Pedosphaera parvula Ellin514: one gene and its partner. Each later gene encodes a partner of the first gene's protein in a complex. Links are inferred from orthologs where the notes say so. Each region holds a gene or a part of one and is shown on either strand. Other genes may lie near its edges.

The links.
Region 2: the proteins of hisF (region 1) and hisH are in contact, whole or in part, in a crystal structure (PDB 6RU0), measured with the Thermotoga maritima proteins. The link is inferred for Pedosphaera parvula Ellin514 from one-to-one orthologs. Residues at the interface, in WP_004080486.1 of Thermotoga maritima: Met1, Leu2, Ala3, Arg5, Ser40, Glu41, Asp45, Glu46, Ala70, Glu71, Ile73, Asp74, Ile75, Pro76, Phe77, Asp98, Lys99, Ser122, Gln123, Glu161, Thr195, Leu196, Asn247, Arg249, Glu251; in WP_004080484.1 of Thermotoga maritima: Asn15, Arg18, Arg22, Arg117, Leu118, Pro119, His120, Met121, Gly122, Trp123, Asn124, Asn134, Gly135, Tyr136, Tyr138, Val140, Tyr158, Glu180, Lys181, Ser182, Ser183, Lys184, Ile185.

Annotation. Positions count from the first base shown.
Region 1 is NZ_ABOX02000034.1:53,954-57,204, forward strand. Bases 179-3,108 are described here. They hold hisF (imidazole glycerol phosphate synthase subunit HisF), read right to left. Parts: upstream 2,066-3,108; coding sequence 1,292-2,065; downstream 179-1,291. Other genes in these bases: hisI (phosphoribosyl-AMP cyclohydrolase), read right to left, coding at 179-567; CFLAV_RS21760 (DMT family protein), read right to left, coding at 930-1,295; CFLAV_RS21770 (hypothetical protein), read right to left, coding at 2,230-2,421; CFLAV_RS21775 (ATP-binding protein), read right to left, coding at 2,418-3,108. Also shown: CFLAV_RS21750 (hypothetical protein), read right to left, coding at 1-178; more of hisI, read right to left, coding at 178-178; more of CFLAV_RS21775, read right to left, coding at 3,109-3,251.
Region 2 is NZ_ABOX02000090.1:6,491-9,611, reverse strand. The notes cover bases 266-3,065. They hold hisH (imidazole glycerol phosphate synthase subunit HisH), read right to left. Parts: upstream 2,076-3,065; coding sequence 1,455-2,075; downstream 266-1,454. Other genes in these bases: rlmN (dual-specificity RNA methyltransferase RlmN), read right to left, coding at 2,131-3,065; CFLAV_RS31100 (fused MFS/spermidine synthase), read right to left, coding at 266-1,389. Also shown: more of CFLAV_RS31100, read right to left, coding at 1-265; more of rlmN, read right to left, coding at 3,066-3,121. UniProt on the Escherichia coli protein: IGPS catalyzes the conversion of PRFAR and glutamine to IGP, AICAR and glutamate. The HisH subunit catalyzes the hydrolysis of glutamine to glutamate and ammonia as part of the synthesis of IGP and AICAR.

The DNA of each region.
Region 1 (3,251 bases):
TGACCAGGTTCAACAACATGCCCCACCTCCAGCCGAGTTTCTTGGCGAGGGGGTTACCTTCGAGCATTAAAGTGGGCGTGGCGACCCAGGTGCTCAGGAAATCCATGGCCCGGGAAAAGGCCAATAAACTGAGCATGATGAAGTAATCCGGGCTGCCAAATGGAACTGTTCCATCCATCACTTCTTGCCGTAAATCTGTTCCGGCGTCTCCAACTGCGGCTCAGTCGTCTTAAAACCGTCGCCACTCTCCTCAACCGAACGGAAGAAGCAGGATTTGTAGCCTTCGTGACAAGCCGCACCGATTTGCTCCACCTGGATCAAGAGCGTGTCGCCATCGCAATCAAATGCGATGTCCTTGACGGTCTGAGTATGGCCGCTGCTTTCGCCTTTCATCCAGAATTTTTGGCGGGAGCGACTCCAAAAGTGGGTCTTGCCAGTCGCGATGGTGGTTTCAATGGAGGCACGGTTCATCCAGGCCATCATGACAACACGGCCAGTGGATTGCTCTTGGATGATGGCAGGAATCAGTCCGTCCGAATTAAACTTTAATTTGTCGTAAAAGCTCATTTGCAGTGATCAAATTAGCATATTTAAACGTTTGTAGGAAAGGACTAACGGGATCAACTGCTGGGCAGATGTATCTTAATGCCGCCACAATCCGGTGGAAAAACACTTGGTTTTGCGAATTGGCGCAACTCCGAAATCCCACCACGGCTAATGCATCACCAATAGAACCCGCCCTGAGCCAAATATTTAAACGAACTGGCCTGACGCAAAATAAACTATAAAATACCCTCATTGAGTTCGGGCAATGAGGGTATTTTAAAAACGGTTGGACCCCGTGTCGAGAGAAATGGTGTGGCGGCAAACTTTCTGAGGGGAGAATGCGTCCACCCGGGGATCAACTCACCCGCGAGCTCTCGGCCCTGTTAGTTTTTCGGGACGACGGCAAAGGCGACGGCAGCCAGGACGCAGATGAAGGCAGCGACGTAGTTCCAGCGAATCCGGTCGCCCAGATATAGCATGGCGAAAACGCAGAAGACACAGAGGGTGATGACTTCCTGGATGATTTTAAGTTGCGGGGCGCTGTAGACCGAATTGCCATAGCGATTTGCCGGCACCTGCAGCACGTATTCAAAGAAAGCGATACCCCAGCTCACAATGATGACTTTCCATAAAGCCGAACCTTTGTGCTTCAAATGACCGTACCAGGCGATGGTCATGAAAACGTTTGAGAAAACCAACAGAACGATGGGAAACCAACGGGATTGTAGAACAGCTGGCGGAAGACTCATAAACGAACGGGAATGTTTTGTTTCGCTAGAAATTGTTTTACGTCGGCGACAGTGTATTCGCCGTAATGAAAAATACTGGCCGCGAGAACGGCATCGGCTTTGCCTTCCAGCAACACCGCGGCCATGTGTTCCAATGAACCAGCACCGCCGCTCGCAACGACTGGCACGCCGACCGACTCGCTGACTCGACTGGTGATGACGAGGTCGAAACCGGCCTTGGTGCCGTCGGCATCGATGCTGTTGAGGACGATCTCACCGGAGCCTAGTGAAACGGCTTTTTTGGCCCATTCGACAGCGTCGAGGCCGGTGGATTTGCGGCCGCCATGCGAAAAAACTTCCCAACGGTCAGGCGCAACTTTCTTAGCGTCGATGGAGACAACGATGCATTGACTGCCAAACTTTTCAGCCCCGGCGCGGATGAGATCGGGATTGGCAAGGGCGGAGGAATTGATGCTGATTTTATCCGCCCCTGCGCGGAGCATGGTATACATGTCATCCACGGTGCGGATGCCGCCCCCGACAGTGAGAGGCATAAAACATTGCTCGGCAGCACGTTCAATGACGCTGACCATGGAAGCACGACCCTGGGCACTGGCGGTGATATCGAAGAAAACCATTTCGTCAGCACCCTGCTCATTATAGCGAAGAGCGAGTTCCACCGGATCGCCAACGTTGCGCAATTCGCCAGCTTCGGCTTTGCCAAATTGGACGCCGCGGGTGACGTGGCCATCATGGACATCGAGACAAGGAATAACGCGTCGGGCGAGCATGATTCTAATTATTACGTTTTAAATTGGTACACTATAATGGGCTGAAGCGGGCTCGTGGCCATATCAGCCGACACGAGGAGAAACATAGCGGGAAAGCGGCTTTGCGCCAAAGAATTTCGGCCTAACCGTTGATTCAGGCGAATAAATGCAGGAGACGAAAGCCTCTACGGCTTTGGTTTTTCCTGTAGGACCAGATCGGAAGGAGGCTCGGGCACGGGAATAATGGCCACCTTGCCATCCCGCCAGACGGCAATGGGGCGACCGGCACGGCGGTGTTCCTCCAAGGCCTGTGCGACAGCGGCTTTGATGCCGCGATCTATTTTTTGCCGCAACTCGATTTTACGTTCCGTAGTCATTCTGTTTGTAACTTTTCGCCTTTGTTGCCCAAGGTGAAGTAAAACGTAGCTCCTTTGTCCACTGCCGCTTCGGCCCAGATTTGGCCGCCATGACGCTGAATGATGCGCTGGACTGTGGCGAGGCCAATACCGTTTCCGGCAAATTCCCTGTCGGAGTGCAGTCGATTAAAGGGTTGAAAGAGTTTTTTGGCATTCACCATATTGAAACCAGCGCCATTGTCGCGCACGTAATAAACGCAAGGCTGGCCTTGTTGTTCTGTCGAGCCGACTTCGATGCAGGGCTGCGCAGTTTTGGAGGTGTATTTCCAGGCGTTGGAAAGGAGATTTTCCAGGGCGGCCTTCAGCAAGCCGCGATCGCCATCGACGATGAGGTCGCACGTAATGTTGACATCCACCTGCCGGGCGGGAAAGGAGGAGAATCCAGCAACGATATCGCGCGCCAATTGGCTTAAATCCACCTGCTCGAGTTTCAACTCGGCGCGAACCACTTGCGACAATCGGAGCAGGTCATCGATCAACTGGCCCATGCAATCACCAGCGTTCCGGATCTTTTGGACCCAGAGATTCTCATCCTTGTCCAGCTTGGCGGTGGACTTTTGAAGCAGGAGACCGGAAAAACCCTGTATGCTGCGCAGAGGTGCGCCGAGGTCGTGGGAAACAGCGTAGGAGAAGGCTTCAAGTTCGTGATTGGCGGCTTCCAACTGGGCCGTGCGGCTTTTGACGCGCTGTTCGAGTTCGTCATGGATCTGGATATTTTCCATGGCAACGGCGGTGGTGTTGGCGAGGGTCTGGAGCAACTCGACTTCCTCGGTGGTGGGCAAATGGCCTTG
Region 2 (3,121 bases), on another replicon or contig:
GAAGGCAAATCGATGATTCTCATAGCATGGTTTCAACCACACAAATCCGACTGCAACCAATCCAAAAAATATCGAGGCCAAACGGTGCAACCTCGAGAGAGGCAGTGCGGAGAGGATGAAGGAAATCACCACCAGAAGCAGTGCTGCCAGGAATACCTGATCATTGTTAAAAACATAATACAACAGAAGCCCCCCGATCACGCTGCCTATCATGCAGCCAGTCGCATTGCATGAAAACAGCTTTCCTGAATGTAATCCCACCTTGGGCAAATCCCGTTTCAACTCATGAAACGCCAGCGGCACAGTGGCTCCAATCAAAGCGACCGGCACCAAAAGCACTGCCAGCAGCGCCAGTAGCACGGCGACTTGATATAACCAGAATCCGGCCATGTTGGATTGAAAGCTGATGCGGATCAGGTGGCCGAAGTAAGGCCATTTATCAAGCGTAACGAACAGCAGCACGAGAGAAAGCGCAAGCGCCATCTGATTATAAAAGAGAAGCGTTCTGGAAAGCCTTTTGAGCCTGCCGACCACATAGCTGCCAATGGCAATGCACAAAACAAATACTGCGACAATGAGTGAGAAAGAATAAGAGGAACTGCCGATGGAAAGATTGGTGATTCGTATCAGGACATTCTCGAGTGTCATCACGTAAAAGCCGCTCAAAAATGCAATCAAATATAGGATTGTTGGCGGAAAACGACCGGAGCTTTCATCATCGGACATCATTTGCTCAAGTTTCCCGGCGTTGTCACCCTGTTCCGGAACCCCGGACTTGATGAGAAAGGAGAGTGCAAAGAAGAACAATGCTGCCGCAAAGTTAAGCAGCGCAGTCCGGTATAGAGTTCCAGAGAGGCCAAGCCTGTAAATCAGAATGTACCCGGCGGCCAGTGTTCCGGCAAACGCCCCCACGGTATTGATGGCGTAAACCGAGGCGTGCACGCGGGTGGCCTCGCTTAATGATTGTGAAAGAGCTCGGGTAAGAAAGGGTATCGTGCCGCCCATGCAAAGTGTCGGCACTCCCATTAACAACACCGCAGAAATGCCTCCTTCAAATATCATGCCAAGTGGCGGTGCAAAGTTCCATGAGCGAGTCCCGGATTCAACTAGCGCAAACAAGGAAGGAAATAGCAATCCCCAAACTCCGATGATGATTTCAAGGTACGCGTAACCACGGAGGGAATACTTAAAACGGACACTGAGTTTGCCGCACAAATAGTAGCCCAGCGATAACCCGCCAAGAAAAACCGCAAGGATAATGGCCGTGGCCATGCTGTCACCGCCAAGCAAACGGCTCAAATAGCGCTGCCAGACAACCTGATAGATAAGCCCTGCCGCACCCGTGGCAAAAACCAATAAATAGGTACAGAACCGGAAAAAGCCATTCATTCAAGCTTAGAGTAAGAAGCCTGCCATTGAAGCCAAGGAATTTCGACGCTGGAAAAGGAGCGGAATCAGTTTGCCGCCAGTTTCACAAAGTTCTTCAGCAGTTGCAATCCTATCTTCTGGCTTTTCTCCGGATGAAACTGCGTCGCGTAAACATTGTCCTTCCAAACCGATGAGGCAAAGGGCTGGCCGTAATCGGTCCGTGTCGCGACGATGGAAGTATCCATTGGTTGCGGGAAAAAGCTGTGCACAAAATAGACATAACTGCCGCTGGCGATTCCCTTGAACAATGGACAGTCCTGCTTCGCGACTTCAATTTGATTCCAGCCAATCTGCGGGATTTTAAGCCCGGGCTTCTCTGCAAAGCGAACCACCTTGCCTTTAAAAATTCCCAATCCGGCCGCGCAACTATTAAATTCCTCGCTCTTCTCAAACAATGCCTGATAGCCCACGCAGATACCCAGGAACGGGCGTCCCGTCTTCATAAACTCCTTCGAAGCCGCCAGCATGTGCTGCTTGTTGAGCGCGTTTACACAATCATCAAAAGCGCCGACGCCCGGCAGCACCACCGCCCGGGCATCCTTCAACTCTTCGGGCTTGCTCACCACTCGCACATCCGCGCCCACTTTCATCAATGCCCGTTGGACGCTGCGCAGGTTACCCGAACCGTAATCAATCAAAGCAATCACACGCCAAGAATAAGTTTAGTGACCGGGAATTTCAACACGCATCCATTCGAGCTGTTTACGAAGCCTTGGCCGCCATCTCGCGTTCCGTCTTCAAGCGCAATTGCCCGCAGGCCGCGTCAATGTCATGTCCCTTCTCCCGACGCAGTGTGGCCACCACCCGTTCCTTCTCCAACGTGGCAAGGAAAGCCTCCTGTGCCGCTTCTGTCGGGCGTTCCCAGGTCAAATCCTCAACCTTGTTGTAGGGAATCAAGTTCACCTTTGCATTCAGTCGATGCGCCAGTTGTGCCAGCGGCTTCACCTGGTCCAAACCATCATTCACACCAGCAATCAAAATGTATTCAAAGGTGATCATGCGGTCTTTTTTCTGCTGATAATATTCGCAGGCGGCCGTCAATTCCTTGAGAGGATATTTTTTATTCACCGGCATGATTTTATTCCGCACCTCATCCGTGGCGCCGTGAAGGGAGATGGCCAGGCGGAACTGCAATGGATCATCCGCCAGCTTGCGAATCTGCGGCGCGAGGCCGCTCGTCGAAATCGTAATTTTTCGCGCTCCGATCCCCCCACCCCAAGGCGCATTCAAAATCCGGAGAGCCTTGAGCAAATTCTCGTAATTGGCCAGCGGCTCACCCATGCCCATGATGACAAGGTTATTGATGAAACGCGTCACTTCTGTCGTTTTCGGCTTGGGATTTGCCTCAGGCGGTTTGGAACCTTTGGCTTCCTCAGCAGCGTTCCACCGTTCGATGGCCAGAATCTGCTCCACAATTTCCTCGACCCGTAAATTGCGTTTCCAACCTTCCAAACCGCTGGCGCAAAATTTGCATCCATAGGCGCAACCGACCTGTGTGGAAACACAGAGTGTATGCCGATCGCTTGCCTCACCATAAAGTGCCGGATTCGCCGGGATCAGCACGCTTTCAATCATAGCCCCGTCATTCAATTTCCAAAGAAACTTCTGCGTCGTATCGCGTGAACCCTGCCGGCGCACCAATTCCAGGGTTTGAAGGGTAAATTCCTTTTGCAATACCTCCCGCAGCCCCTTG